3 regions of the Streptomyces sp. NPDC051315 genome follow, and region 2 is predicted to be linked to each of the others. Evidence: riboswitches for the same ligand, from Rfam matches in the RefSeq annotation. Region 2 holds a riboswitch; each other region holds the start of a gene.
The links. Region 2 has a riboswitch for thiamine pyrophosphate ahead of thiC (phosphomethylpyrimidine synthase ThiC). Riboswitches for the same ligand answer to the same signal wherever they lie in the genome.
Positions count from the first base shown of each region.

Region 1: another riboswitch for thiamine pyrophosphate. It lies ahead of thiO (glycine oxidase ThiO); the one in region 2 lies ahead of thiC (phosphomethylpyrimidine synthase ThiC).
Region 3: another riboswitch for thiamine pyrophosphate. It lies ahead of ACIBBD_RS18895 (thiamine ABC transporter substrate binding subunit); the one in region 2 lies ahead of thiC (phosphomethylpyrimidine synthase ThiC).

Region 1 is NZ_JBITEN010000001.1:110,392-120,640, forward strand. It holds gene metF (methylenetetrahydrofolate reductase [NAD(P)H]) at 1-162, opposite strand, end outside; gene thiE (thiamine phosphate synthase) at 440-1,087, opposite strand; gene ACIBBD_RS00500 (Rv2175c family DNA-binding protein) at 1,174-1,539, opposite strand; gene ACIBBD_RS00505 (NAD(P)/FAD-dependent oxidoreductase) at 1,671-2,912, opposite strand; partial or broken gene ACIBBD_RS00510 (hypothetical protein) at 3,029-3,421, opposite strand; TPP riboswitch at 3,474-3,585, shown strand; gene thiO (glycine oxidase ThiO) at 3,583-4,746, shown strand; gene thiS (sulfur carrier protein ThiS) at 4,743-4,943, shown strand; gene ACIBBD_RS00525 (thiazole synthase) at 4,947-5,741, shown strand; gene pknB (Stk1 family PASTA domain-containing Ser/Thr kinase) at 6,121-8,058, shown strand; gene ACIBBD_RS00535 (deoxyribonuclease IV) at 8,093-8,971, shown strand; gene ACIBBD_RS00540 (sulfite oxidase-like oxidoreductase) at 8,997-9,629, opposite strand; gene bfr (bacterioferritin) at 9,806-10,249, shown strand, end outside.
Region 2 is NZ_JBITEN010000003.1:177,715-187,963, reverse strand. It holds gene ACIBBD_RS07195 (YibE/F family protein) at 7-1,260, opposite strand; gene ACIBBD_RS07190 (hypothetical protein) at 1,513-1,776, shown strand; TPP riboswitch at 2,269-2,458, shown strand; gene thiC (phosphomethylpyrimidine synthase ThiC) at 2,451-4,247, shown strand; gene ACIBBD_RS07180 (VWA domain-containing protein) at 4,549-6,039, shown strand; gene ACIBBD_RS07175 (hypothetical protein) at 6,235-7,116, opposite strand; gene ACIBBD_RS07170 (metallophosphoesterase) at 7,310-8,392, opposite strand; gene ACIBBD_RS07165 (LacI family DNA-binding transcriptional regulator) at 9,064-10,176, opposite strand.
Region 3 is NZ_JBITEN010000009.1:124,201-134,449, forward strand. It holds gene ACIBBD_RS18885 (ABC transporter ATP-binding protein) at 1-140, opposite strand, end outside; gene ACIBBD_RS18890 (ABC transporter permease) at 140-1,849, opposite strand; gene ACIBBD_RS18895 (thiamine ABC transporter substrate binding subunit) at 1,825-2,901, opposite strand; TPP riboswitch at 2,989-3,095, opposite strand; gene rlmN (23S rRNA (adenine(2503)-C(2))-methyltransferase RlmN) at 3,153-4,259, opposite strand; gene ACIBBD_RS18905 (SRPBCC family protein) at 4,946-5,407, opposite strand; gene ACIBBD_RS18910 (phosphatidate cytidylyltransferase) at 5,570-6,751, opposite strand; gene frr (ribosome recycling factor) at 6,751-7,308, opposite strand; gene pyrH (UMP kinase) at 7,502-8,260, opposite strand; gene tsf (translation elongation factor Ts) at 8,450-9,286, opposite strand; gene rpsB (30S ribosomal protein S2) at 9,444-10,249, opposite strand, start outside.

The sequences.
Region 1 (10,249 bases), on a different contig from region 2:
GGACACCGCCTCGACCCGGCGGAGGGCGTTCCACAGGCTCCGCTCACCCTTGGGGGTCTTCGGCGCGTAGAACTCGAACGAGTACGTCGTCTTGCCGGTGGCCAGGATGTCGCGCACGGTGCGGGCGCGGTCGGTCCTGGTGGATGCGGTTCCGAGGGCCATACCCGCAGGTTAGCCAGGGGGAGGCGGTCACCCAACCGGATCTCGGGCATTTGCCCGATTTGTCGATTTGTTGTCCACCCCTTGGACACCATGCGGGGTCCGGGGAACCTCCGGACTCAGGCCTGACGCGAGTCCGGCTCGGGCCCGGCTCGAATACGGGCTCGAACGTGGATCGAAGCCCACTCACGCCCTGCCCCGGACCGGCTCGGGCCCCGGCCCTGCTCAGGACCGGCTCAGGCCCTGCTCCGGACCCGGTCGAACCCGGCTGGGCCCCGTATCAGGCCTGGCTCAGCCGCTTGGCGAACTCCTCCGCCGCGGCACCCGGGTCGTCCGCCTCCGTGATCGCCCGGACCACCACGACCCGGCGGGCGCCCGCCTCCAGCACCTCGTCGAGGCGGGTGAGGTCGATGCCGCCGATGGCGAACCAGGGACGGTCGGTGCCGAGGGACGCCGTGTAGCGGACCAGGTCGAGGCCGGGGGCGTGGCGGCCGGGTTTGGTGGGGGTCGGCCAGCAGGGACCGGTGCAGAAGTAGTCCACGCCCTCCTGGACGGCGGCGGCCTCGGCCTCCGCCTCGGCATGCGTGGAACGGCCTATGAGGACGTCGGCGCCGAGCACGGCCCGGGCCGCGGGGACCGGCAGGTCGCCCTGGCCGAGGTGGAGGACGTCGGAGCCGGCGGCGTGGGCCACGTCCGCGCGGTCGTTGACCGCGAGCAGCTTGCCGTGGCGGGCGCAGGCGTCGGCGAACACCTCCAGGTGTTCCAGCTCCTCGGCCGCCTCCATGCCCTTGTCGCGCAGCTGGACGATGTCGACGCCGCCCGCGAGGACCGCGTCCAGGAACTCCGGGAGGTCGCCCTGGCGCTTCCGGGCGTCCGTGCAGAGGTAGAGGCGCGCCTCGGCGAGGCGGGTGCGGGCGGTGTCGGGCATGCGTGGGTCCCCCGGGGGCGGTGGGTACGGCCGCGGCGGCGCGCGCCGCCGCGGCCGTACACCAGGCGGTTGTTCGGATCAGCGGGTCAGACGGCCAGCGCCTGGGCGCGGCGCTTCACCTCCGTGCCGCGATTCTCGCTCAGGGCCTGCGCCGGGGTGCCGGGCAGGCTCGGGTCGGGGGTGAAGAGCCACTCGATCATCTCTTCGACCGTGAAGCCGTCGTCCCGCAGCAGCGTCAAGGTGCCGGCCAGGCCCTTGACGACCTTGTCCCCGTCGATGAAGGCGGCGGGGACGTGCAGCGCGCGGTTCTCGCCACGGCGCACGGCGACGAGCTGGCCCTCCTTGACCAGCTGCCGGACGCGCGTCACCTCGACGCCGAGCTTCTCGGCGATGTCGGGCAGGGTGAGCCAGGCGGGGACGAGAGCATCGATCTTTGCGTCAATCTCGGTCACGGGAACAAGCCTGCCATCTGCCACTGACAGTCGGAAGCCGGGTCACCCCGGCAGGCCCGATCGGCAAGGCGTTCGGATCGGGCCGTCACCGCGGTCTTCCCTCCAGGCGGGCCCCGGCGCCTCCCCTCGGATCAGGCCGTCGCCGCCTTCAGCGGTCTCGCCGGGTCCACGAGCAGCCGCGGGTCCATCGGGGTGCCGGCCTCGATCAGCCTGCGCCCCTGGGCGAGGTCGCGCGGGCGGCCCACCGCGAGGAGGGCGACCAGCCGGTCCTCACGCAGCCAGCACACCGTCCAGGCCGGTCCGGACGGGTCGCCGCGCCACAGGGTGGCGTCGGCACCGGTGTGGTGGCCGGCGTACTGGACGAAGCGGTCGAACTGCTCCGACCAGAAGTACGGGACCGGGTCGTAGACCGCCGGGGGCTCGCCGGTGGCCTCGGCGAGGATGTTCGCGGCGACCGTGCGCGGGCCCTGGAGGGCGTTGTCCCAGTGGTGGACGAGGAGCCGCTCGCCGTACCTCCCCGACGGGAAGGAGGCGCAGTCGCCGACCGCGTACACGTCCGGCGCGGAGGTGCGGAGGTGGACGTCGGCCACGACCTCGCCCTGCGGGCCGAGTTCGATGCCGGAGCCGGCCAGCCAGGCCGTGGCGGGGCGGGCCCCGATACCGACCACGACGGCGTCGGCGGGCAGCCGCGAGCCGTCGTCGAGGACGACCGCGCCGGGCTCGACGCGCTCCACGCGCGCGTGGGTGCGCAGTTCGGTGCCGCTGTCGGCGTACCAGGCGGCCATCGGGGCGGCGACCTCGGCGGGCAGGGCGCCGGCCAGCGGCCGGTCGGCGGCCTCGACCACGGTGACCGCGCAGCCCGCCTCGCGCGCGGCCGTGGCGAACTCGGCGCCGATCCAGCCGGCGCCGACGACCACGATGTCGCGCTGCCGGGCGAGCACGGGCCGCAGCCGTTCGGCGTCGTCGAGGGTGCGCAGCAGGTGGACGCCGGGCACGCCCTCGGCACCGGGCAGCCGGATCGGTTCGGCGCCGGTGGCGAGGACGAGGACGTCGTACGGGACGGGGCCGGTCTCGGTGTCCAGTTCGTGGTCGGCGGTGCGTACGCCGAAAGCCTCGCTGCCCAGTCGGAGCCCGATGGCGAGGCTCTCGAAGTCGACGTCGAAGGCGGAGCCCTCCGCCTTGCCGAGCAGGACGGCCTTGGACAGCGGGGGCCGGTCGTAGGGCTGGTGGGGTTCGGCGCCGATCAGGGTCACCGGGCCGGTGAAGCCCTGTTCGCGCAGGGCGACCGCGGTCTGCACCCCCGCCATGCCCGCGCCGACGACGACCACGCGCCGCACCGGCGGCCTGCTCTCTTCCTGCGTCTGCTCGCTCACCTGATCACCTTAGACACCTGACGATTCGTCAGTCATCCGTCGTGCTCCGTGACCTGCTCCACAACGCCCGCGTCGGCATGCTCAGCGCCGCGCTCCCCCGCGCCCGCGCCGGCACGCTCGTCGACCTGCTCCACCACGCTCGTCCCGCTGCCCGGCTGCGACTCCCACTCCCACGCCTCGTCGAGGCGCAGCCGGCCGTCGGGCAGCTCCACGACCGTCGAGACGCAGTGCCCGGAGGACGTCGTCCCGTCGTGCTTGAGCTGGACGTACCGGAAGTCGAGCCGGTCCCCCTCCCGCGTACCCACCAGATGCCCGCGCACGACGTCCCCTCCCGCGTAGTCGGCCCAGATCACATGGTCCCGCTCGTGGTACGCGAAACGGGTGCGGGTGCCGACCTGGCCGGGGGCCTGGTCGGCGACGGGGGCGAGGACGAGACCGTCGAGGGACCTGTGGGACGGGGCGTGGTCCCCCGTTCGGGAGTGGTGAGGGGAGACGGGCGGGCGGGGCACAGGCGGAGGCTCCCTTACTGAGTCGTGCGGGGTCGGGCTAGGGTGGCCAACGTAGAGCACTCGCGGGAGCCCGGACGCACCGGGCTGAGAGGGAGGCTGGCGGCCTCCGACCGTACGAACCTGATCCGGGTCATGCCGGCGAAGGGAGGGGCTGGACGCCCATGTCCTCACGTACGTCAGACGTCCTCGTCGTCGGGGGCGGCATCATCGGGCTCGTCACGGCGTGGCGGGCCGCGCAGCGCGGGTTCGCCACGGCGGTGGTGGACCCGGAACCGGGCGGCGGGGCCGCGCAGGTGGCGGCGGGGATGCTGGCCGCCGTCACCGAACTGCACTACGGCGAGCAGACACTGCTCGGCCTGAACCTCGCGTCGGCCCGCCGCTACCCGGACTTCGCGGCCGAACTCACCGAACTGACCGGCCACGACCTCGGCTACCGCCGCTCGGGCACGCTCGCGGTGGCGATGGACGCCGACGACCGCGCCCATCTGCGCGAACTGCACGCCCTGCAACGGCAGTCGGGGCTGGAGTCAGAGTGGCTGTCCGGGCGGGAGTGCCGGCGCCTGGAGCCGATGCTCGCGCCGGGGGTGCGCGGTGGGCTGCGGGTGGACGGCGACCACCAGATCGATCCGCGGCGGCTGGCGGGGGCGCTGGTGGCGGCGTGCGAGCGGGCGGGCGTGGTCTTCCACCGGACCTGGGCCGACCGGCTGTCCGTGGTGGCCGGCCGGGCCGCCGGGGTCCTCACGCGCGCGGGTGCGGCGTTGGGCGCGGGGCAGGTGGTGCTCGCGGCCGGCAGTCTCAGCGGGCGGCTCGCCGGGGTGCCGGACGAGGTGCTGCCACCGGTGCGGCCGGTGAAGGGGCAGGTGCTGCGGCTGACCGTGCCCCAGCGGTACGCGCCGTTCCTGACCCGGACGGTGCGGGCCGTGGTGCGCGGCAGCCAGGTGTACCTGGTGCCGCGGGAGGACGGCGAGCTGGTCGTCGGGGCGACCAGCGAGGAGCTGGGCTGGGACACGACGGTGACGGCGGGCGGCGTGTACGAGCTGCTGCGGGACGCGCACGAGCTGGTGCCCGGGATCACCGAGCTGCCGCTGACGGAGACCCGCGCGGGACTGCGTCCGGGGTCGCCGGACAACGCGCCGCTGCTCGGGCCGACCGAGCTGGACGGGTTGCTGCTGGCGACCGGGCACTACCGCAACGGCGTCCTGCTCACGCCCGTGACCGGTGACGCGATGGCGCATGTCCTGGCCACCGGTGAACTCCCCGACGAGGCCCGTCCGTTCACACCCCGGCGCTTCGGCGCCGCCGCACTCTCGGAGCAGCGCGCATGAACATCTCCGTCAACGGGGAAGCCCGGGAGGTCGCTCCCGGCACCGCCCTCGACGCCGTCGTACGGTCCCTGACCGCGGCGCCCTCCGGGGTGGCCGCCGCGCTCAACGAGACCGTCGTCCCGCGCGCGCGATGGTCCGCCACGGCCCTCACCGAAGGGGACCGTGTGGAAGTCCTCACGGCCGTCCAGGGAGGCTGAGCCATGGCCGACGATCCCTTCGTCCTCGGCGGTACGACCTTCTCGTCCCGTCTGATCATGGGTACGGGCGGTGCGCCCAGCCTGGAGGTGCTGGAGCGGGCGCTGGTCGCCTCCGGGACCGAGCTGACGACCGTCGCGATGCGGCGGGTGGACCCCTCGGTGCACGGCTCGGTGCTGTCGGTGCTGGAGCGGCTCGGGATCCGGGTGCTGCCGAACACGGCGGGCTGCTTCACCGCCGGGGAGGCCGTCCTGACGGCGCGCCTCGCGCGGGAGGCGCTGGGGACCGACCTGATCAAGCTGGAGGTCATCGCCGACGAGCGGACCCTGCTGCCGGACCCGGTCGAGCTGCTCGACGCGGCCGAGACGCTGGTCGACGACGGGTTCACGGTGCTGCCGTACACCAACGACGATCCCGTGCTGGCGCGGAAGCTGGAGGACGTGGGGTGCGCGGCGGTGATGCCGCTGGGATCGCCCATCGGGTCGGGGCTCGGGATCCGCAACCCGCACAACTTCCAGCTGATCGTCGAGCAGGCGCGCGTGCCGGTGATCCTGGACGCGGGGGCCGGTACGGCGTCGGATGCGGCGCTGGCGATGGAGCTGGGGTGCGCGGGGGTGATGCTGGCGTCGGCGGTGACGCGGGCGCAGGATCCCGAGCGGATGGCTCTGGCCATGCGGGCGGGGGTGGAGGCGGGCAGGCTGGCCCGGCTGGCGGGGCGGATCCCGCGGCGTCACTTCGCCGAGGCGTCGTCTCCCGCGGAGGGCTTGGCCGTGCTGGACCCCGAGCGACCTGCGTTCTGACCGCGGCTCCGGTCCCGCCCCGACTCCCGCCCACGCACCACCGCTCCCCATCGAACCAGAGGTGACCGTCGCCCGGGGCCCCGAGCCCCGTCGGCGGCGGTCGCGCCGTGCGGCGCCGGAGCCCGAGCACCCCGCAAGCGTGACCGCGGCTCCGGTCCCGCCCCGACTCCCGCCCACGCACACCACCCGATTCCCGTCGGACAAGAGGTGACCGTCGCCCGGGCGCCCGAGCCCCGTCGGCCACGGTCGCGCCGTCGGCCGCTGCCGCCCCGTCGGCGGTTGCCGCCCCGTCCGGCGCCGGTCACAGCTCCGCTTCAGTCATGCCCCGATCAGGGCGGAAGAGGGGGGAGTGTCCGTGGGGGCTCGTACACTCGCGTGCGTGGACACGACCCTTCAGGACCCTCTGGTCGGGCAGGTGCTCGACGGGCGTTATCGCGTGGACGCGCGGATCGCGGTCGGCGGGATGGCCACGGTCTACCGGGCCGTGGACACCCGCCTCGACCGGGTCCTCGCGCTCAAGGTGATGCACCCGACGCTCGCCACGGACGCCTCGTTCGTGGACCGCTTCATCCGCGAGGCGAAGTCCGTCGCGCGCCTGGCGCACCCGAATGTCGTCCAGGTGTTCGACCAGGGGACCGACGGATCGTACGTCTACCTCGCCATGGAGTACGTCGCCGGCTGCACCCTGCGGGACGTGCTGCGGGAGCGCGGGGCGCTGCAGCCGCGGGCCGCGCTGGACATCCTCGAACCGGTGCTCGCCGCGCTCGGTGCCGCGCACCGGGCCGGGTTCGTGCACCGGGACATGAAGCCCGAGAACGTGTTGATAGGGGACGACGGGCGGGTCAAGGTCGCCGACTTCGGGCTCGTACGGTCCGTGGACACCGTCACCAGTACCACCGGTGCCGTCCTCGGCACCGTCGCGTACCTCGCGCCCGAGCAGATCGAGCAGGGCACCGCGGACGCGCGCGTGGACGTGTACGCGTGCGGGGTCGTGCTCTACGAGATGCTCACCGGTGACAAGCCGCACGACGGGGACTCCCCCGCCATCGTGCTGTACAAGCACCTGCACGAGGACGTGCCCCCGCCCTCGGCCGCCGTGCCCGGCCTGCCGTACGAGCTGGACGACCTGGTCGCCTCGGCCACCGCCCGCACCCCGGACGTCCGGCCGTACGACGCCGTGGCGCTGCTCGCGCGGGCGCGGGAGGCACGCGCCGCGCTCGGCGCCGAGCAGCTGGACGCGCTGCCGCCGCAGGCCCGCTCCGCCGAGCACGACAACGCCGAGGACCGGACGAGCGTGATCCCGCGCTCACTGACCGTGCCCCGGCCGCTGCCGGTCGACGAGGACGCGGACCGCGCGGGCGAGGACGCGATGAACCGGACGTCCCGGTTCGGGGCGGAGCCTCCCCTGCCTCCCCGGCGCCGTTCCGGGCCGCCCCGGCGCGGGCTGCTCGCGATCGTCACCGCCGTCCTGCTGGTGCTCGGCGTCGGCGCGGGCGTCTGGTACATCAACTCCGGCCAGTTCACCAAGGTGCCGGCGGTCCTGACACAGACCCAGGCGCGGGCCGAGCAGCGGCTGGAGGCGGCCGGGCTCGAGGTCGGCGCGGTCAAGCACGAGTACAGCGACACCGTCAGGCGCGGCACGGTGATCAGTACCGACCCTGAGCCGGGCAGCCGCATCCGCAAGAACGACGCCGTGACCCTCGTCGTCTCCGACGGCCCCGAGACGGTGAAGGTGCCGTACCTGAAGGGCACCCGGCTGGCCAAGGCCAAGGCACGGCTGAAGGAGGACGGTCTGGAGCCGGGCATGGTCAGGGAGGCGTTCAGCGAGGACGTCGCCAAGGGCGCCGTGATCAGCAGCGACCCCGAGGCGGGCACCGAGCGGCGTGCGGGCTCGGCGGTCGCCCTCGTCGTCAGCAAGGGCAGCCCGGTCGACGTCCCGGACGTCACCGGCGACGACCTGGACGACGCCAGGGCCGAGCTGGAGGAGGCCGGCCTCAAGGTGAAGGTCTCCGCCGAGAGGATCAACTCCGAGCACGACAAGGGCCAGGTCGCCGCCCAGTCGCCGGGCCCGGAGAAGCAGGCCGCCGAGGGTGACACGGTCACGCTGACGCTGTCCAAGGGTCCGGAGATGGTCGAGGTCCCGGACGTGGTGGGCGCGAGCGTCGACGACGCGAAGAAGCTGCTTCAGGGCTCCGGCTTCGCGGTCAAGGAGGACCGGGGCCTGCTGGGGCTGTTCGGGGACACCGTGAAGAGCCAGTCCGTGGAGGGCGGCGAGACCGCGCCCAAGGGGTCGACGATCACGATCACCATCCGGTGACCGGCCGCTCGGCGCGGCATGACACCCTGAACGGGTGAGTCCCCAGCACCCCTTCCCCTCCCGCAACCCCGTCGGCGGCCATGTCCCGGTGGCCGGCGGTCTGCACTCGGTGGGCCTGTCGTACGCCCACGACCTCAAGGCCGAGACGGTCCAGGTCTTCGTCGCCAACCCGCGCGGCTGGGCCACCCCGGCCGGGAACCCTCGGCAGGACGAGGCGTTCCGGCAGGCGTGCGCGCAGGCGTCGATCCCGGCGTACGTGCACGCGCCGTACCTGATCAACTTCGGCTCGCACACCGAGGCCACGGTCGAGAGGTCGGTGGAGTCGCTGCGGCACTCGCTGCGCCGCGGGCGGGAGATCGGCGCGCTGGGCGTGGTGGTGCACACCGGGAGCGCGACGGGCGGGCGGGAGCGGTCCGTGGCGCTGAAGCAGGTCCGCGAGCACCTGCTGCCGCTGCTGGACGAGCTGACCCACGACGACGATCCGTTCCTGCTGCTGGAGTCCACCGCCGGCCAGGGCGCCTCGCTCTGCTCGCGGACCTGGGACTTCGGGCCGTACTTCGAAGCGCTGGACGCCCATCCGAAGCTCGGGGTGTGTCTCGACACCTGTCACATCTTCGCGGCCGGGCACGACCTGACCGGACCGGCCGGCATGCACCAGACCCTCGATCTGCTGGTGGACACGGTCGGCGAGGGCCGGCTGAAGCTGATCCACGCCAATGACTCCAAGGACGTGGTCGGCGCCCACAAGGACCGGCACGAGAACATCGGCGCGGGCCACATCGGCGAGGACCCGTTCCGTGCCCTGATGACCCACCCGGCGACCGCGGGCGTCCCGCTGGTGATCGAGACGCCCGGTGGCAAGGAGGGGCACGCCGCGGACGTGGAGCGGCTGAAGAAACTCCGGGACGGCTGAGGGACCGGGCCCCCGCCCCACGGCGTCAGAGCTCGGGGCCCTCGCCGGGTTTCTCCTGGTAGGAGTACCGCTGTTCCTTCCAGGGGTCGCCGATGTTGTGGTAGCCGCGCTCCTCCCAGAAGCCGCGGCGGTCCGTCGTCATGTACTCGACGCCGCGGACCCATTTCGGGCCCTTCCAGGCGTAGAGGTGGGGGACGACCAGGCGGAGGGGGAAGCCGTGTTCCGCCGTGAGCAGTTCGCCGTCCTTGTGGGTGGCGAAGATGGTGCGGTCGGAGGCGAAGTCCGACAGACGCAGGTTGGAGCTGAAGCCGTACTCCGCCCACACCATCACATGGGTGACATCGTCCGCGGGCGGCGCGATCTCCAGGATGGTGCGGGCCGGGATCCCGCCCCACTCGGCGCCGAGCATGCTGAACTTCGTCACGCAGTGCAGATCGGCCACGACGGTGGTGTGAGGAAGGCTGGTGAATTCCTCGTGGGTCCAGCAGTGCTTCTCGCCGTCGGCGGTGGCGCCGAATACCCTGAACTCCCAGCGTTCGGCCCGGAACTTGGGTACCGGACCGTAGTGTGTGACGGGCCAGCCCCGCTGCAGTCGCTGCCCCGGCGGAAGCTCGGACGCTGCTGCTTCTCCTGGTTCTCGCTCCACCGGATGACCCATGACTCCATCCTGACAGACCCGGGGCGATGCGGATGACCAGGCATGTCCAGAATCGGACAACTCCCACTAAGCCTGGTCTAACTTACTAAGTACGCACTTACTGGACGATCTTCGACACCCGGTGCAATCATGCGGCGGCAACCTCCTTTTTTTCCCACGTGGAAGGAGCCTCTGCGATGCAGGGCGACCCCGAGGTCATCGAGTTCCTCAACGAGCAGCTCACCGCCGAGCTCACCGCCATCAACCAGTACTTCCTCCACGCCAAGATGCAGGAGAACTTCGGCTGGACGAAGCTCGCGAAGTACACGCGGCACGAGTCCTTCGACGAGATGAAGCACGCCGAGATCCTCACCGACCGGATCCTGTTCCTGGAGGGCCTGCCGAACTACCAGCGCCTGTTCCATGTGCGGGTGGGCCAGACGGTCAAGGAGATGTTCGAGGCGGACCGGCAGATCGAGGTCGAGGCCATCGACCGCCTCCGGCGCGGGATCAAGGTGATGCGCGAGAAGGGCGACATCACGTCCGCGAACATCTTCGAGTCGATCCTCGAGGACGAGGAGCACCACATCGACTACCTGGACACCCAGCTGGAACTGCTGGAGAAGCTCGGCGAGGCGCTC
Region 2 (10,249 bases):
ACCGCGTCAGCGCTTGCGCCGCCTGCCGCGACCGCCCCGGGCTGCCTGGGGCACCGGGCCGCCCGCACCGGCCGGCGCTGTCCCCGGCGCCGCGTCCGGGGCCGTACCGGTTGCCGTACCGGGCTGCGGTCGGTCGGCCGAGACCACCAGGGCCGCCAGGGCCGTGGTCACCGGCACCGACGCGACCAGACCGATCGAGCCCACCAGCGTGCGCACGATCTCCTGGGCGACCAGCTCGCTGTTGGCGACCGTGCCGACGCTGCTCTGGGCGATCGAGAAGAGCAACAGCAGCGGCAGTGCCGCGCCGGCGTAGGCGAGGACCAGCGTGTTGACCACGGAGGCGATGTGGTCCCGGCCGATCCGGATGCCGGCCCGGTACAGCCCGCGCCAGCCCATCGACGGGTTGGCCTCGTGCAGCTCCCAGACCGCCGACGTCTGGGTGACCGTCACGTCGTCGAGAACACCGAGCGAGCCGATGATGATGCCGGCGAGCAGCAGACCGCTCATGTCGATCGACGGATACAGGCCGTGGATGAGACCGGTGTTGTCGTCCGTGTTGCCGGTCAGCGCGGCCCAGTCGTTGAACCACGAGCCGAGGACGCCGATCAGCAACAGCGAGATGAGCGTCCCGAGTACCGCGACCGAGGTGCGGGCCGAGAGGCCGTGACACAGGTAGAGCGCGATCAGCATGATGGCACTGGCGCCCACCACGGCCACGACCAGCGGGTTCGACCCCTGCAGGATCGCGGGCAGGATGAAGAAGTTGAGGATCAGGAAGCTGATGGTCAGCGCGACCAGAGCCATGACGCCCCGCAGTCGCCCGACGACCACGACGGCGACGGCGAAGATGGCGGCCAGCAGTCCCAGGGGGAGGCGGCGGTTCACGTCGGTGACCGAGTACTGCAGGTCCCTCGGCGCGGAGGGCTCGTAGGCGACCACGACCTCCTGACCCTCTTCCAGCTGCCGTGACTGGTCGGGCTGCACGATCTCCGTGAAGGTACGGCCCTTGTCCTTGCCGCTGTCCACCCGGATCGTGGCCTGCTTGCAGGTGCCGTTCGCCTGCTGCTGGGCGGAGGAGCCCTCGGCCGTGGAGGTGTCGCCGGTCGGGGTGCCGCCGGAGGCGTTCACCGACGAGCAGCTCACGCTCACGACCTTGGTGACCGTCGCCTGCTGGGTCTGCCGGTCGAAGCCGACGCCCGTGCGCTCGTGCGGCGGAGCACCGCCGGGCCACAGCACGACCAGTCCGGTCAGCACGGCCACGGCGAAGGGGATGAGGATCGCCGCGATGACCTTGCGCAGGTGCTGGGAGACGGGGGCGGCCGGACCGTGACCGTGGCTGTGCGCGTGCCCGTGGCCGCCACCGGAACCGGGGCCGTGGCCGCCACCGTGCCCCGGGCCGTAGCCGCCACCGGAGTCCGGGCCCTGCCCGCCACCGGAACCTTGGCCGTAGCCGCCACCGAAACCGGGGCCGCCACCGGAACCCTGGCCGTAACCGCCCCCGGAACCGGGGCCGTGCCCGCCATTGTGCCCGTCGTCAGGGCCGTGACCGTGACCATGGCCGTGACCACCCTCATACCCGCCACGGGGGCCGCTCCCGCCGGGACCGCCTCCGCCGGGACCGCCTCCGCCGGGACCGCCTCCGCCGGGACCGGCGCCACGGGGAGCGACGCCACCGGGACCGGCTCCACCCGGACCGCGCTCGCCGGCGCCAGGACCCGGCCCGGAGGTACGGGAGCCCTGCTCGCCACCACCGTGCCCGAGCCCGGCGCCGCGTGAGCCGTGCTCACCGCCACCGAAACCGGGCCCGCCGTAGCCACCTCCCGGCGCCTGAGCGCCAGCAGGCCTCTGCGCGCCACCAGGCCTCTGCACGCCACCGAAGTCAGGACGACCGCCGCCGCATCCGGGACCCTGGGCCTGCCCGCTGCTGAAATCGCGGCCGTCGCCAGGACGGGGCCGACCACCGGCACCAGGACCGGACTGGCCACCGGCACCGGGAGCCGACTGATCACCGGCACCGGACCCGGGCCGACCACCAGCGCCAGGACCGGACCCGGCACCAGGACCGGATCCGGCATCGGCACCGCGTCCGGCACCCGGGCCATGGTCACGGCCGGAGCCGGGACCCTGGCCGCGTCCGGCACCCGTTCCGCGGGGCGGCTCGGGCGGTGGGAACGGGGGATGGTGTGTCGTGGTCACCGACCGATCATCGCAAGAACGAGGGGGGCCCTCTGTTCACCGCGCCCGAATTGCCGCTAGCGTGGGGTCAACCTTTGCACACGCGGGAGCTCGGAGCACCGGGCTGAGAGGGCGCTGACCTCCGTCTTTGCGATGTTTCACGTGGAACGTCATCGGTATCGAGTGATGTTTCACATGAAACGCCGGCAGACGGTAGCCGCTGCGTCGACCGCTGAACCTGTTACCGGGTAATGCCGGCGTAGGGAGTAGGTCTCATGACCAACAAGGACGCACGCACGCCTGCCTCCACGCAGATCTCCGCCGAGATCTCCGCCAACGGGGAGGCCGGGAAGTCCATCGGCTGGCACAAGGCGTACGTCGAGGGCCCGCGCCCCGACCTGCGGGTGCCGGTCCGTCAGGTGCACCTCACCAACGGGCAGTCGGTCACGCTGTACGACACCTCCGGCCCATACACCGATCCGCTCGTGGAAACCGACGTCCGCAGGGGCCTACCGCCACTGCGGGAGAACTGGATCATCGCCCGCGGCGACACGGAGGAGTACGCGGGCCGCCCCGTCCGTCCTGAGGACGACGGCATCAAGCACACCTCGCCGCGCGGTGGGCTGCGCAACCTCGACGCGGTCTTCCCGGGGCGTCCCCGGCTGCCGCGCCGGAGTCGCGACGGCAAGGCGGTCACGCAGCTCGCGTACGCACGCCGAGGAGAGATCACCCCCGAGATGGAGTACGTGGCCATCCGGGAGAACGTGGCACCCGAGGTGGTCCGTGAGGAGATCGCGGCGGGCCGGGCGGTCCTGCCCGCGAACGTCAACCACCCGGAGATCGAGCCGATGATCATTGGCAAGCGGTTCCTGGTGAAGGTCAACGCCAACATCGGCAACTCCGCCGTGACCTCCTCGATCGAGGAGGAGGTCGAGAAGATGACCTGGGCGACCCGTTGGGGCGCCGACACGGTCATGGACCTGTCCACCGGCCGCAATATCCACACCACGCGCGAATGGGTCCTGCGCAACTCTCCCGTCCCCATCGGCACGGTGCCGCTCTACCAGGCGTTGGAGAAGGTCGACGGCAAGGCCGAGGAGCTGACCTGGGAGATCTACAAGGACACGGTCATCGAGCAGGCCGAGCAGGGCGTGGACTACATGACGGTCCACGCTGGCGTGCGCCTGCCGTACGTCCCGCTCACGGCGAACCGCAAGACCGGCATCGTCTCGCGCGGCGGCTCGATCATGGCGGCGTGGTGCCTGGCCCACCACAAGGAGTCGTTCCTCTACGAGAACTTCGAGGAGCTCTGCGAGATCCTCGCCGCCTACGACGTCACGTACTCGCTCGGCGACGGCCTGCGGCCCGGCTCGATCGCGGACGCCAACGACGAGGCGCAGTTCGCGGAGTTGCGCACGCTCGGGGAACTCAACCGGATCGCGAAGCGTTTCCATGTTCAGACGATGATCGAGGGCCCGGGACATGTCCCGATGCACAAGATCAAGGAGAACATCGACCTTCAGCAGGAGATCTGCGATGAAGCTCCGTTCTATACGCTCGGCCCACTGACGACGGACGTCGCGCCGGCGTACGACCACATCACCTCCGGCATCGGTGCCGCGATGATCGCCTGGTGGGGCACGGCCATGCTCTGCTACGTCACGCCCAAGGAACACTTGGGCCTGCCCAACCGTGACGACGTCAAGACCGGCGTCATCACCTACAAGATCGCCGCCCACGCAGCCGACCTCGCCAAGGGGCATCCCGGTGTGCAGGAATGGGACGACGCGCTGTCCGACGCCCGTTTCGAGTTCCGCTGGGAGGATCAGTTCAACCTGGCCCTCGACCCGGACACGGCCCGCGAGTTCCACGACGAGACCCTGCCGGCGGAGCCGGCCAAGACCGCTCACTTCTGCTCTATGTGCGGGCCGAAGTTCTGTTCGATGAAGATCTCCCAGGACATCCGCCGCGAACACGGTGGGACGCGCACGGAGATCGAGGAGGGGATGGCCCAGAAGTCGAAGGAGTTCGCGGCGGCGGGCAACAGGGTGTATCTGCCGCTGGCGGACTGACCTCCACCTGCCGCGGCCCCGCCGGCCCGTGCCCGCCCGCGTCGGCTCACACCGCCGCGGCGGGCCCACCGCGGCGGGCCCGCCCTCGCCTCAATTCAAGTGGGGTGCTCGCCGGTGAGGTGAGCCCCGGCGAGCACCACCCCTGTGCCCACGGCGGCCGAACCCCGGCGTCGGAGCACAGGGGGCCGCTCCTGACAGTGCCGCCGGCACGGGGGATGCGGGTCTCCCCTGACCGCGGTGTGGCCGTGCCCGGTCATGCCAAGACGGTTGCTCGGCGGGCGTGGGTCGGCAGACTGGCTCCATGACAGCGCGATCCATGAGCAAGGGCGCCAATCTGCCGGTCGACGCGTCGGCCGTGCGCGTCGAGATCAGCTGGACCGAGAGGGCCGGTGGGCCGGATGTCGACGCGTCGGCACTGCTGCTGACCGCGGCCGGGAGGGTGCGGGACGACCGGGACTTCGTCTTCTACAACCAGCCGCGGCATGCCTCCGATGCCGTGACCCACCTGGGGAAGCGCAGCGACGCCGGTGTCACGACGGACGCGGTGGAGGTCGACCTGCGTGCGCTGGAGAGTGCCGTCACGCGCGTGGAGCTGTGCGCGTCGGCGGACGGGGGCACCTTCGGGCAGGTCAGCGGCCTGACATTGAGGCTGCTCGACGCCGGGAGCCTGGCCGAGCTCGCGCGCTTCGAGATGCAGGGGGAGATGGAAACGGCGTTCATCGGCGGCGAGTTGTACCTGCGCGAGGGGAGGTGGAAGTTCCGTGCGGTAGGGCAGGGGTATGCCTCCGGGCTGGCGGGACTGGCCACCGACTTCGGGATCACCATCGATGACGATCCGTCAGCAACCGTCTCCCCGGCGTCGCCGGTCCCCTCGTCCTCGACGACCGCCTTTCCCACAACGACCGCCTCGCCGACGACACCCCCCATCGCCCAGGCACCGCCTCCCCCCACACCCCCCGTCCGGCCGGCCCCTCCCGCCCAGACCCCTTCCCCTGCGCCTTCCGCCCAGCCCCCTTCCGCCCCTCGCCTGACCAAGGGTGAGGAGCGGCTCCCCGTCGACATGCGCAAGCGGCTGTCCCTGCGCAAGGAGCAGGTGGCCGTCAGTCTGAGCAAACGGGGAGCGGCGGGGGTGAGAGCAAGGGTGATCCTCGTCCTGGACGCCTCCGGTTCCATGGCCTTCCTCTACTCCCGGGGCGTGGTGGCGGACGTCGTGGAGCGCATGGCGGCCGTGGCGGCCCAGCTCGACGACGACGGCGAGATGCAGGCCTGGACGTTCGCCTCCCACGCGGCCCGCCTTCCCGACCTGCGTCTGGGGGAGCTCCCCGAGTGGCTGCGGCTGCATGTACGGGTGGGAGAGATCAGCCTCTTCCGCCGGGGCAAGAAGCCGAGGAAGGGTCTGGAGCCGGGGCAGGTCGACATGCGGACGGTCGGCATCCAGAACGAGGAGCAGAAGGCGATCGCCCAGGTCAGAGAGTACGTACGGGAGAATCCGGCGGCCGCTCCGACCCTGGTGCTGTTCTTCTCCGACGGCGGTGTCTACCGGGACGCCGCGATCGAACGGGAACTGCGTGCCGCGGTGGAGGAGCCGATCTTCTGGCAGTTCGTGGGCCTCGGCCGGTCCAACTACGGGGTGCTGGAACGCTTCGACACCCTTCCGGGGCGCCGCGTGGACAACGTCGGCTTCTTCGCCGTGGACGACATCAGCACCGTCCCGGACCAGGAGTTGTACGACCGACTCCTGTCCGAGTTCCCGTCCTGGGTCACGGCGGCGGGCCGGGCGGGCATCCTCTGACCTCGCCGATGCTGCCTGCGCGCGGGCGGCGCCGACGGCGACGGGCCGGCGGCGCGTGACGGGCCGGCCGTCGGGACGGGCGCTCGCCACGACCGGGGCGCGGCGGTCCCGCCGCACGGTCGGGTGACTCCCCCGATCCGGGCCGGCCGGGCGTCCGGCTTGCGCTCCCCTGCGGCGGGGGCGCAAGCCGAAGGCCTATTCCGGCTGGTGTTCCGGGCCTCCGAAGTCCGGGCTGGTGTAGTCCGGGCTGCTGAAGCTGGGACGCGAACCGGCCGAGCGTCCGTCGTCGGGGCTGCTGAATCCCGGACGGTCGTAGCCGATCTTCGGCAGACGGCCGCTGGGCGCCGGTGGGGCCGGTTCGGAGTGCAGTGCGGCGGCCGCGCCGGGGTCGGCGAGGGCCTCGCGCAGAAACGGCAGGATGCCCCGTTCCAGCAGGGCTTTCCGCCAGGCTTCCTTGGCTCGGGCCACCTCCTCGCTCAGTTCGGCGTACGGTCCGGCCTCCAGGGAGGGCCGGTTGCGCAGGGCGGTGAGCAGGAGTCCGACGGTGGCGACGAGGATCGAGGCCGCGGCGATGCCCCCGAACGCCCATCCGGTGGTCACCATGGCCTGGGCGAACGACTGCTCGGGGTCGAGCATCCGGAGGACGTATCCGACGAGCAGGAAGATCACCGCGGCGGTTCCGGCGAGTACGGGGGTGAGGACGGCGGCGACGGCGACGGCGCCCGCTCCGGTCTCGGCGACCTGGGCCGCGTCCCCCATGGTGGTGGCGAGCCCCATCCCGCCCACACCCGGCTCACCGGAGCCGGACTCGTGCGGGGGCGACGAAGGGGTGGACGGCGCCGGGTTGCGCAGTTCCTCGCGAACCTTCACATAGTGCTGGTACTCGGTCGCCGCGGCCGCCGTGATGAGTGCGGTGGCGTTGAGCGCCATGGTGCGCAGCTGTTCGACATTGAGCCGCTGACCGACAGCGGTCAGTTCCGGGTGGTGTGGTGCGGAGCGCAGCGCCTCGTCGAGGACCCGCTCGTACTCCTGGCGGTCCTCGCTGTGCAGGTGCCGCGGAACGCTGTTCATGTGCATCCCCCGATGCTCCGTAGGGCTTGGGGCTCGCATGCCAACGAGCCGTCGGGCAGAAACGGAGGGGAGCCTGCTACGGATAGAGCGATGGTAGAGCGGCGACGGCATGAGGTAACAGGGGGTTTGCTGAAATTGGCCCCTGGCCTGCGGCGTCGGCGGACGCGTCCGGTTCGGTCGACACCGGACGCGTGAACGGTCAGACAGCCAGCGGCAGTTGCTGGACCAGCAGCTTTCCGGCCATCGTCACGCCACCGTCCATCGCGATGGCCAGTCCGTCGGCGTAGACGTGCGGTCCCTCGACCACGGGACCGGCCGTGTCCTCGCCGTCCTCGGACCCGACCTCGCCCAGCAGGTACGGGATCGGGCTGTGGCCGTGAACGATGCGGGTGCCGCCGTACGTATCCAGCAGCGAGCGGACGGCGTCGGCGCCGCCCTCGTCGCGGAAGGAGAAGCGCTTGGTGAACTTGCGGAACAGGTCCCACACTTCGTCCGCGTCGTTGCGGGTGAGCGTCTCGCGGATGGTGTCGTTGACCGCCTCGATCGAGTCGCCGTAGTCGAGGTAGGCGGTGGTGTCGGAGTGGACGAGGAGATGGCCGTCGACCTCCTCGACGGCGTCGAGACGGGCCATCCACTGCAGGTGGTGGTCCTGGAGGCGGTCCATGTCGGACTTCTGGCCGCCGTTGAGCAGCCAGGCCGCCTGGAAGGTGGCGGTGCCGGCCCCGGAGTTGACGGGGGTGTCGCCGAAGCGCTTGGCGCCGAGCAGGAGCAGCTCGTGGTTGCCCATGAGCGCCTTGCAGTAGCCGCCTGCCGCGGCGGCCTCGGCGGACAGCCGCATCACGAGATCGATGACGCCGATGCCGTCGGGGCCCCGGTCGGTGAAGTCGCCGAGGAACCACAGCCGGGCGGTGCCCGCGCACCAGTGGCCGGCCGTGTCGATGAGGCCCTTGTCCTGCAGCGCGGAGATCAGTTCGTCGAGGTAGCCGTGCACGTCGCCGACGACGAACAGCGGACCCGGGCCGGCCGCGGGCTGCGGTGCCTGGGCGGCCGCGGGCTCGACGGTCACCTGGAGCGTGTCGCCCCGGTTGATCACCGGCAGGTCGCGCTGGGTGGGCGTGTAGCCCTCGGGGTGCTCCAGCGGATCCTCGAGGGGCGGAGCCGCGTTCCCGGGATGCGCGCCGTGAGCGTACGGACCGGTCTCGTGGACGTATGCAGGCACCCGGAAATCGCGCACCGTCGCCGTACGCTCCACCTCGGGTCCCTGACCGGCCCCCTGAGTCATCAGACCCCTCCACCATCGCGCCGCATCTGCACCGCTTCGGACTGCCTGGTCGCGACGGCCCGCGGTGCCGTGGGCCCATCATAGGAATGCGAATCGTGCCGTGTGATGACCCAGGGGTGCTGAATCAGAGCAAGCCGCGGGTTCACCGCGGCTTTCGCCCCGATTGGACTGGCTTCGGCAGTCTCCGAATTCACCCGAGCACACCGTGCCACACCTTCGCGCCCCGCACGCCACCCGTCACGCACCGGAACCAGGGGGGAGGGCGTGGGTCTCCGTCCCGAGGGGCCGCGAGCCGCCACCGGTACGGCCGGCACGCGCCACTGGTGCCGCCACCGGCACGGCATCCGCCACCGGTACGGCATCCGCGTGGTCCTTCCGGCGAACGCCGTCGGCGGGAGGCGGCGGGACACCTCTCCGTGGACCTCACAGCCTCCCCAGCCCGACTCCGTCCAGGCTTCCACCGGGGCCGGAGCGGCGGCCTGCCGTAGGCCGACCCCGACCACGCGGCCGCCCGGCGCCCGGGGCGGTCGGCGATGTCGGCAGACGGCGCGTCTCCCTCAGGAGGCACTCACCCCGGAGCGCGCCCCTGCACCGCACCCGTACGCCCCACTCGGCGCCGGTGAGGACCGGGCCCCCGGGCCGCGTGCCTCGGGGGCACGTACGGTCCGCCGCTATGTCTCCTCGGGGGCCCGAGGAGCACTCACCGTCGTGCGCTGCGGACGTCGCTGGGACGAGGTACGCACGATCAGTTCGGTCGGTATCACCTGCTCGACGGGCTGGTCCGACTCGACGCCCTCGATGGCGTCGATGAGCAGCTGGACCACCGCCGTGCCGATGCGGCGCGGCTTCAGGGAGAGGGTGGTGATGGGGGGTTCGGTGTTGGCGTACACGGTGGACTCGCTGCAGCACACCAGCAGCAGGTCCTCCGGGACGCGCAGGCCGTAGCGGCGGGCGGCGGCGAGCAGGTCCGTGCCGTTGGGGTCGAACAGCCCGTAGACGGCGTCGGGGCGGTCGGGGCGGGCCAGCAGCCGGTCGGCGGCGACGGCGCCCGCGCACGGGTCGTGGGCGGGGTAGGCCTCGTAGACCGGGGCCTGCCCGACCCGTTCGCACCAGTGCAAGTACGCGCTGGTGGACAGGTGGGTGTACGTGTCGGTGCTGGTGCCGGTGAGCAGGCCGATGCGGCGGGCGCCGGCGTCGGCGAGGTGGTCGAGGATGTCGAGGACGGCGGCCTCGTGGTCGTTGTCGACCCAGGCGGTGACGGGGAGCGGACCGGCCGGGCGGCCGTCGGAGACGACCGGTAAGCCCTGCCGGACGAGCTCGCTGACCACTGGGTCCTGGTCGGAGGGGTCGATGACGACCGTGCCGTCCAGGGCGACGTTCGACCACACGTCGTGGCGTGAGGTCGCGGGGAGGATGACGAGGGCGTAGCCGCGGGCGAGGGCCGCGGAGGTCGCGGCGCGCGCCATCTCGGCGAAGTACGCGAACTCGGTGAAGGTGAAAGGTTCATCCCCGTACGTCGTCACGGTCAGGCCGATGAGGCCCGACTTGCCGGTGCGGAGTGTTCTGGCCGCGGCCGAGGGGCGATAGCCCAGTCGGTCGGCGACCTCTCGGACATGGCGTCGGGTGGCATCGGGGAGCCTGCCCTTGCCGTTGAGGGCGTCGGAGACGGTCGTGATGGAGACTCCGGCGGCGGCGGCCACGTCCCTGATGCCCGCTCGGCCCGGCCGGCTGCCTCGGCGTGAGGTTTCCGCGCGGCTCACCTGGTGCTTCCCTGCTGCTGTCATGGCGAGCCGATAGTAGGGCTCATTCGGTGGGGTAGGGCGGACGCATATGCACGCGTTGACAGGCACGTTTCTG
Region 3 (10,249 bases), on a different contig from region 2:
GCCCGCAACAGGGTCGACTTGCCGCTGCCGCTCGGCCCGAGCACACACACCACCTCGTGCTCGGCGACGGCCAGATCGACGGCGTCGAGCACCGCCCGCCCGCCGAACCGCACGGTCGCACCCTCGAGCCGCAGCAGCATCAGAACTCTCCCGTCCGGTCGGTCCGCAGCCGCTCCAGCACCAACAGGGCCACCGCGCACACCAGCATCAGAATCGTGGAAAGGGCCATCGCCTGCCCGTAGTTGAGTTCACCGGCCCGCCCGAGGAGCCGCGCCACCGCGACGGGCAGCGTCGGGTTGTCGGGCCGGGCGATGAACACCGTCGCGCCGAACTCGCCGAGCGACACCGCGAAGGCGAACCCGGCCGCGACGAGCAGCGCCCGCCGCACCATCGGCAGGTCCACCTCCCGCCACACCCGCCAGGGCGACGCTCCCAGCACCGCCGCCGCCTCCCGCAGCCGTTCGTCCACCGCCCGCAGCACGGGCAGCATGGTCCGCACGACGAAGGGGACGCCGACCAGCGCCTGCGCGAGCGGCACCAGGATCCAGGCGCCGCGCAGGTTCAGCGGGGGTTCGTCGAGCGCGATCAGGAAACCGAAGCCGACGGTGACGGCGGAGACGCCGAGCGGCAGCATCAGCAGCGCGTCGAACCCGCGGACGAAGCGGGCGGCGACCAAGGCGCCCCCGTGCGCGCGGGGCCGGGAAGGGGGCAGCCGGGTCAGGGCCGCGGCCGCCAGCCCGCCGACCAGCACGGCGATGACGGTGGCGACGAGGGCATACTGCAGTGAGTTGCCGATCGCGTCGATCGGCGGGACGAGGAAGACGTTGCCGTCGTTCCTGGTCAGCGCCCGGTAGTAGGCGAAGTCGGGGGCGTCCAGCGAGCGCTGCACCAGCACCGCCAGCGGTAGCAGGACCAGCACGACCACGGTGGCGAGGACCCCGGCGAGCAGCACCCACTGCCCGGCCCCGCGCGGCCGCCGCGCCGTCACGGAGGCGTCCACCAGCCGCAGCGCGGTCTCCCGCCGCCGTACGGTCCAGGCGTGCACGGCGAGGATCGCGCCGACGGAAGCGAACTGCACGATCGTGAGGACGGCCGCCGTGGACAGGTCGAAGATCTCCGAGGTCTGCCGGTAGATCTCGACCTCCAGGGTCGAGAAGGTCGGCCCGCCGAGGATCTGGACCACGCCGAAGGAGGTGAAGGTGAAGAGGAAGACCATGAGCGCGGCCGCCGCCACGGCGGGCGCGAGCGCCGGGAGCGTGACCTGACGCCAGGCCCGCGACGGCGACGCGCCCAGCATCCGTGCCGCCTCCTCCTGCCGCGGGTCGAGCTGCGCCCACAGCCCGCCCACGGTCCGCACGACGACCGCGTAGTTGAAGAAGACGTGCGCGAGCAGGATGGCCCACACCGTGGTGTCCAGCCGTACGCCCCACAGCTCGTCGAGCGGCCCGCCCCGTCCGAGGAGCGCCAGGAACGCCGTACCCACGACGACCGTCGGCAGCACGAACGGGACGGTCACCACGGCCCGCAGGATCTGCCGGCCGGGGAAGGTGAAGCGGGCGAAGACGTACGCGGCGGGCAGGGCGAGCAGGAGGGTGAGCGCGGTGGAGGCGAGCGCCTGCCAGGTGGTGAACCACAGCACGTGCCGGATGTCGGACTGCCCGAGCACGTCCCACAGCCGCCCGAGGTGCGGGCCCCCGTCGCCGCCCAGCCCGCGCGAGACGATCGCGGCGACGGGGTAGGCGAAGAAGACGCCGAAGAACGCGACGGGCAGGGCCATCAGTCCGAGCCGCGCCGCGTTCCCGCGCCGGGTGGTGCGCGCGTCGGTCACTTCAGGACGAGCGAGGTCCACGACTTGACCCAGCCGTCGCGCTCGGCGGCGATCTTCGCCGGTTCCATGGTCTCGGGGTTTTCGGCGGCCGGGCCGTACCGCGTGAACTCGGCGGGCACGGCGGCGCCCTTCACCACCGGGTAGACGAACATGTTGAGCGGCATGTCCTCCTGGAACTCCTTGCCGATCAGGAAGTCGATCAGGGCCTTGCCGCCCGCGCTGTTCTTCGCGTTGCTCAGCAGCCCCGCGAACTCGATCTGCCGGAAGCAGGTGCCGGCGGCGACACCGGTCGGGGCGGTCGTCGGCTTCGGGTCGCCGTAGATCACCTCGGCGGGCGGCGAGGAGGCGTAGGAGACGACGAGCGGCCGGTCGGCGCCGGCCTTCTTCCCGCCGGCCGAACCGGAGAACTCCTCGTTGTAGGCCTGGTCCCAGCCGTCGACCACCTTCACGCCGTTGGCCTTGAGCTTCAACCAGTACCCCTCCCAGCCGTCGTCGCCGTACTTCGCGACGGTGCCGAGCAGGAAGCCGAGGCCCGGCGAGGAGGTGGAGGCGTTCTCGGTGACCAGCAGGTTCTTGTAGGCGGGCTTGGTCAGGTCGTCGAAGGAGGCCGGCGGGGCCAGCTTGTGGTCGGCGAAGTACTTCTTGTCGTAGTTGACGCAGATGTCACCGTGGTCGACGGGCGTGACCCGGTTCTTGTCCGCGTCGAGCTGGTACCGGGCGTCGACCTGGTCGAGCCCCTTGGCCTCGTACGACTGGAACAGCCCGTTGTCCAGGGCCCGCGACAGGAGTGTGTTGTCGACGCCGAAGAAGACGTCGCCCTGCGGGTTGTCCTTGGTGAGGATGGCCTTGTTGACGGCCTGCCCGGCGTCGCCGTCCTTGAGGACCTTGACCGTGTAGCCGGACTGCTTCTCGAAGTCCGCGAGCACGGTCTTGGAGACGGCCCACGAGTCGTGGCTGACGAGGGTGACGGTCTTGGAGCCGGAGCCGTCACCGCCGGACCCGGTCGAACCGCACGCGGACAGCGTGACGAGACCGAGGCCGACCGCCGCGGCCAGGAACGTCTTGGTGTGCACTGGTTTTCCTCCTGGGGTGGGCCAGGAAGAGACGCGGCCCTGCCCGGGACCCGCGAAGATCCGCCGGTCCCGGGCAGGGCGCAACAGCTCGAGTGATGACCGAACTTCCTACCCAGAATGACCTGGGCGAGGTTCAGAGGGTCTGCGGCCGGTTGCCGCACTCTCAGCGCTGTGGCGCTCCCCTGTCGGAATATGAAGGTGTCTGACTGTGAAGGTGCCGAATACCGATGGTGGTGCTGACGCCGGTCAGACTACCGTTCGGTGGCGGCGAGCTGACCACACGCCCCGTCGATCTCCTGGCCACGGGTGTCCCGGATGGTGACGGGCACCCCGTGCGCCGCGATGGCCTCGACGAACGCCTTCTCGTCCTCCGGCCGGGAAGCGGTCCACTTCGAGCCCGGGGTCGGGTTCAGCGGGATCAGGTTGACGTGCACCGGACGGCCCTTGAGCAGCCGCCCGAGACGGTCGCCCCGCCAGGCCTGGTCGTTGATGTCACGGATCAGGGCGTACTCGATGGACAGCCGCCGCCCGGACTTCTCGGCGTACTCGAAGCCGGCGTCGAGCACCTCGCGCACCTTCCACCGGGTGTTCACCGGGACGAGGGTGTCGCGCAGCTCGTCGTCCGGCGCGTGCAGCGAGATCGCGAGCCGGCACTTGAAGCCCTCGTCGGAGAAGCGGTGGATGGCCGGAACCAGCCCCACGGTCGACACGGTGATCCCGCGCTGCGACAGCCCGAGCCCGTCCGGCGCCGGGTCGGTGAGGGCACGGATCGCGCCGACGACCCGCTTGTAGTTGGCGAGGGGCTCGCCCATGCCCATGAAGACGATGTTGGACAGCCGCGCCGGTCCGCCCGGGACCTCCCCGTCCCTGAGCGCCCGCATGCCGTCCACGATCTGGTGGACGATCTCCGCGGTCGACAGGTTCCGGTCGAGACCCGCCTGCCCCGTCGCGCAGAACGGGCAGTTCATCCCGCACCCCGCCTGCGAGCTGATGCACATGGTGACCCGGTCGGGATACCGCATGAGCACCGACTCGACCAGCGTCCCGTCGAACAGCCGCCACAGCGTCTTGCGGGTGGTGCCCTCGTCGGTCGACAGGTGCCGGACCACGGTCATCAGGTCGGGCAGCAGCGCCTCGCGCAGCTTCTCGCGTGCCCCGGCGGGGATGTCGGTCCACTCCGCCGGGTCGTGCGCGTACCGCGCGAAGTAGTGCTGCGACAACTGCTTCGCCCGGAACGGCTTCTCACCGATCTCCGCCACCGCCTCCTTCCGCTCGGCGGGCGAGAGGTCGGCGAGATGCCGCGGCGGCTTCTTGGCTCCGCGGGGGGCGACGAAAGTGAGTTCTCCGGGCTTCGGCATAACACGTCCAGTGTCGCAGATCGACTCGGGTGTCCCGGGCCGGAGCGGGGTGGGGGTGATCACCCGTGGGCGGCGTCTGTCAGCGCTGGTCGGTTTCGCACGGCCCGGGGGCGGCCCGGGGCAGCCTTCAGCAGTGGTCTCCGGCTCCTGCTCGGACGGCGCCCCTCAACCGCGTCGGAAGAGCCTCGGGGCCCGGCCCGGCGTGGAGCCACGGATTCGTCGAAGCAGTCAAAGGGCCGGAGGACTGTCCGGAACAAAGCCGTGGATCCCATCCAACCCGGCGGGGACGCCCGGCCCCCACGGGCGAGCGCCATGGCACTGGGAGCAGAAGGCGGTCCGGAAAACTCACCGCCGCACTACACCAGCCGCTGCCCTGCGGCGGCCCGTTCCTCCCGGTGGCCGCCTCGGTCGGCGTCTGCCCCGTCGGGGAGCTCACGGTGCCGCTCCTCATGAACGCGGCCCTGATGGTGGTTCCCTTCCATTGCGGTTGGAAGGAACGCCCCCGGGTGGCGGCGTGCTGGGCGGCACCGTGAGCTCCCCGGTGGCCTCTCAGCGGCAGCGAGCGCGCCCGCCGGGCCCTGGACGGTGTCTTCGGCCCGGCCCAGGAGCCCTGACCGCCCAGAGACGGCCCAGCGGGCACAAGACAGCCCTCCGTGTCGCAGATCCTTTACGGTGCACCGATCCCGCTACGGTGCCCCGATCCCGCCGCCGCGCTCCAGCCGTTCCTTCAGCCTCCGCTCGTTGTCCGGCAGCTCCTTGCGCATCTGGGGGCGTACGACCAGGGGCAGCAGGACCTTGCCCATGCCCTTGCCCTCGACGTCGACCTCCAGCGTCACGCGCGAGCGGCGGCCGTCGTCGAGCGGGGTGATCTCGCCGTGGACGTGCGGGCGGATGGGCCCGTCGATGCCCTGCATGCCCCAGGCGTGCGGCGGGTCGTACTCCGTGTACCGCATCGTCATGGGGATCTCGCGGCTGCCGACGTGCCGGGTGACCCGGACCCGGGAGCCGACACCCGTCGGGCCCTCGTCGAGTGACTCGGCCGCGACCGCGCTCGCCTGCCATTCGGGCAGGTGGGATGAGTCGACGACGTACGTCCAGACCTCGTCGGGGGTGCAGTCGATGTCGATCGTTTCGCGGAAGTCGGACATGGGTGCCCGCCCCCTTCCGGAGGATCCCCCCTGTGAGCGGTTCCAGCAGAATCGTCCCACCCGTCCCCGGGAGAGACCACTCGTGGACACGACAGCGGGCCCCCGCCCTGCCCTGGACGGAGGCCCGCTCGACCACGGCCCGCTCGGCCGCGGACGGAACCGTCAGCCGGCTCCCACGAACAGCACCAGCAGCAGCCACACCACCGGCGCCGTGGGCAGCAGGGAGTCCAGCCGGTCCATGATGCCTCCGTGACCCGGGAGCAGCGTGCCCATGTCCTTGATGCCCAGGTCCCGCTTGATCATGGACTCGCCCAGGTCGCCGAGGGTGGCGCTGGCCGCGACGGCGAGGCCCAGCAGCAGGCCCTGCCACCAGGTGCCGTCCTCGATGATGAACTGCATGCACAGCGCGCCCGCGACCATCGCGAACGACACCGCCCCGAGCAGGCCCTCACGGGTCTTGCCGGGGCTGATGCGCGGAGCGAGCTTGTGCTTTCCGAAGCGCCATCCGACGGCGTACGCGCCGGTGTCGCTGACGACCGTCAGGAGCAGGAACGTCAGCACGCGCTGGGCCCCGTCGTCGGCCGTGAGCATCAGGGCGACGAAGGTGGCCAGGAACGGGACGTAGAAGGCCGCGAAGAGGCCGGCCGTGACGTCCTTGAGGTAACCCTCCGGCGGTTCCGTCATACGCCAGACCAGGACCGCCAGCGCGGTCAGGGCCATGGCGACCCACGCGCCCTCGGCGCCCCGGACGTACCCGGCGACGACCATCGCCGCACCGCCGAGCGCGAGCGGCACCAGCGGCGCCTTGATGCCCCTGCGCTCCTGCAGCCGGCTGGTCAGCTCCCACAGGCCCACGACGACGGCGACCGCTATCACGCCGACGAACACGGCCTTGACGACGAACAGCGAGGCGACGATCACCGCGCCCAGCCCGACGCCGACACCTATGGCAGCACCCAGGTCTCGGCCCGCGCTCTTCTTCTGCGGTGCGGGCGCCGGCTGCGGGGAGTCGGGCATGGGATCCGGATTCTGCGGCACCGCCGCATGGGGCTGAGCCGACGGGGTCTCGTCGCGGAACGTCTCGTGCGGGGACGTCCCGCCGTGGAACGTCTCGTCTCGGAACAAGGGGCCGCCCAGCCGGGCGGCCCCCCGGTCGTCATCCTGGTTTCCGCCGTGAGCGGGTACGTCGGGGACGATGGGCATGGGGCGAGTCTGCTGCGCCTCAGGCGCATCGTACGCGGGACCCGCCGGGGCGGCCCCCTGGACAGATCCCCGGTCGGTGGGCCCCCAGTACCCGGTCTGTGAACCGGCGTGCGGCGGAGCGCCCCAGGAAGAGTCGTTCATCAGACCTCGAGCAGCTCCGCTTCCTTGTGCTTCAGGAGCTCGTCCACCTGGGCGACGTACTTCGCGGTGGTGTCGTCGAGCTCCTTCTCCGCACGGCGGCCCTCGTCCTCGCCGACCTCGCCGTCCTTGACGAGCTTGTCGATGGCGTCCTTGGCCTTGCGGCGGACGGAGCGGATGGACACCTTGGCGTCCTCGCCCTTGCCCTTGGCGACCTTGATGTACTCACGGCGGCGTTCCTCGGTGAGCTCCGGGAACACCACACGGATGATGTTGCCGTCGTTGCTCGGGTTGACGCCGAGGTCGGAGTCGCGGATCGCCTGCTCGATGTTGCGCAGAGCGCTCTTGTCGAACGGGGTCACGACCGCCATGCGCGGCTCCGGCACGGAGAACGAAGCCAGCTGGTTGATCGGCGTCGGCGCGCCGTAGTAGTCGGCCACGATCTTGTTGAACATCGCCGGGTGCGCACGGCCGGTGCGGATCGCGGCGAAGTCCTCCTTGGCGACCACGACGGCCTTCTCCATCTTCTCCTCGGCCTCGAGGAGGGTCTCTTCGATCACCACTTGCTCCTGCGTGTCTTGAGTAGGCCCGGCTGCGGTTCCTTGCGGGGGCGGCGGCCGGCTGCGTCGCGTCTTCTTCCTGCACGGTTCCCGACCGGCAGGACATTGTCCATCCCCCGACCAGGGTCCGTCCCCCGGTCCGGTGTTGTCGTGCGCACCGGGGGTTTCACCGGTCGGACCGGGGGTTCACTGCTCAGGCTTGGCTGCCCTGGTCACCCACGAGCGTGCCGATCTTCTCACCCTTGACGGCCCGCGCGATATTGCCCTCGGCCAGAAGCTCGAAGACGAGGATCGGGAGCTTGTTGTCGCGGCAGAGCGTGATCGCGGTGGCGTCGGCGACCTTCAGCTCGCGCGTGATGACCTCGCCGTAACCGAGGGAGTCGAACTTGACCGCCTCCGGGTTGGTCTTCGGGTCGGAGTCGTAGACGCCGTCCACGCCGTTCTTGCCCATCAGCAGCGCCTCGGCGTCGATCTCCAGGGCGCGCTGCGCGGCGGTGGTGTCGGTGGAGAAGTACGGCATGCCCATACCGGCGCCGAAGATCACCACGCGGCCCTTCTCCAGGTGACGCACCGCGCGCAGCGGGATGTACGGCTCGGCGACCTGACCCATCGTGATGGCGGTCTGCACGCGGCTGTCGATGCCCTCCTTCTCCAGGAAGTCCTGGAGGGCGAGGCAGTTCATCACGGTGCCGAGCATGCCCATGTAGTCCGAGCGGGCCCGGTCCATGCCACGCACCTGGAGTTCGGCGCCGCGGAAGAAGTTGCCGCCGCCGATGACGACCGCGATCTGCGCGCCGTCGCGCACGACGGCCGCGATCTCGCGGGCGATCTTGTGCACCACGTCGGGGTCCACGCCCAGGCCGCCACCGCCGGAGAATGCCTCTCCGGACAGCTTCAGCAGGAACCGGCCGCGTACTTTGCCGTCGTCGCTCTTCTGGGCCTTGGTGGTCATGGGAGATCCCGCCTCTTTCACGTGGTGCACATACGAAGAAGGCCACTGCCGGTGGGGTGTCGTTCGCAACCCGTGCGCGGCAATGGCCTCCTCGTCAGATCTGCTGTCGTCCGTCACACGTCCAGTGACGACGTACCCGGACGACTGCTGCCGACCCTATCGGGGCCGGGCGTCCGTCGCGGTACGGACTCAGATGCCGACCTTGATGCGCGTGAAGCGCTTCAGGGTGACACCGGCCTCGTCCAGGACCTTCTGGACGGACTTCTTGTTGTCGAGCGCGTACGGCTGGCCGAGCAGCGTGGCGTCCTTGAAGAAGCCGTTCAGGCGACCCTCGACGATCTTGGCGATCGCGGCCTCGGGCTTGCCCTCGGCGCGGGTGGTCTCCTCGGCGATGCGGCGCTCGGACTCGACGACCTCGGCCGGCACGTCCTCCTTGGAGAGGTACTTCGGCGCGAAGGCGGCGATGTGCTGGGCGACGCCCTTGGCGACCTCGGCGTTCGGCTTGTCCAGCTCGACGAGGACACCGATCTGCGGCGGCAGGTCGGGCATCGTGCGGTGCATGTACGCGATGACGAAGCCGTCGGTGAACTGCGCGAAGCGGTCCAGGACGATCTTCTCGCCGAGGTTGGCGTTGGCCTCGTCCACGAACGCCTGGACGGTCTTGCCGGGCTCGATCTCCGAGCCGAGCAGGGCCTCGATGTCGGCCGGGGAGGTCTTGGCGACGTGCTCGGCGATGGCCGTGGCGACGCTCTGGAACTTCTCGCCCTTGGCGACGAAGTCCGTCTCGCACTTCAGCTCGACGAGGACACCGGAGGAGTTGTCGTCGGCGATGATCGAGACCACGGCGCCGTTCTCGGCGGAGCGACCCTCGCGCTTGGCGACGCCCTTCTGGCCCTTGATGCGGAGCGCCTCGACGGCCTTCTCGACGTTGCCCTCGGCCTCGTCCAGCGCCTTCTTGCAGTCCATCATGCCGGCGCCGGTGAGCTCGCGGAGCTTCTTGACGTCGGCGGCGGTGTAGTTCGCCATGAGTCTGTGAGTCTTTCTCGAAGTCTGGAAGAACGGAGATCTGCGGGTCAGTGATCCACATGAAGATGTAGATCTCCGACTCGCCGCTGACCTACGGGTGAACGGCGGGAGCGGACTTCATGTCGCCGCTCCCGCCGTCAACCACGCACGCTGACGGTCAGGCCTGCTCGCCCTCGGCGGCCGGGGCCTCGGCGGCCGGCGCCTCGGCAGCGGGAGCCTCGGCGGCGGGCGCCTCAGCGGCGGCCTCGGCGGCGGGGGCCTCAGCAGCCGGGGTCTCCTCGGCCTTCTTCTCGCCCTCGAGCAGGTCGCGCTCCCACTCGGCCAGCGGCTCGCCCGCGGCCTTCTCGCCCTTGCCCTCGGTGGCGACACCGGAGCGGGCGATGAGGCCCTCGGCCACGGCGTCGGCGATCACACGGGTGAGCAGGGTGACGGAGCGGATCGCGTCGTCGTTGCCCGGGATCTTGTAGTCGACCTCGTCGGGGTCGCAGTTGGTGTCGAGGATGGCGACGACCGGGATGTTGAGCTTCCGGGCCTCGCCGACCGCGATGTGCTCCTTCTTGGTGTCCACGATCCAGACGGCGCTGGGGACCTTGGACATCTCGCGGATACCGCCGAGGGTCTTCTCGAGCTTGGCCTTCTCACGCGAGAGGACCAGGAGCTCCTTCTTGGTCAGACCCGACGCGGCGACGTCCTCGAAGTCGATCTGCTCGAGCTCCTTGAGGCGCTGCAGACGCTTGTAGACGGTCGAGAAGTTGGTGAGCATGCCGCCCAGCCAGCGCTGGTTCACGTAGGGCATGCCGACGCGGGTGGCCTGCTCGGCGATGGCCTCCTGCGCCTGCTTCTTCGTGCCGACGAACATGACCGTGCCGCCGTGGGCGACGGTCTCCTTGACGAACTCGTAGGCGCGGTCGATGTACGACAGCGACTGGAGCAGGTCGATGATGTAGATGCCGTTGCGCTCGG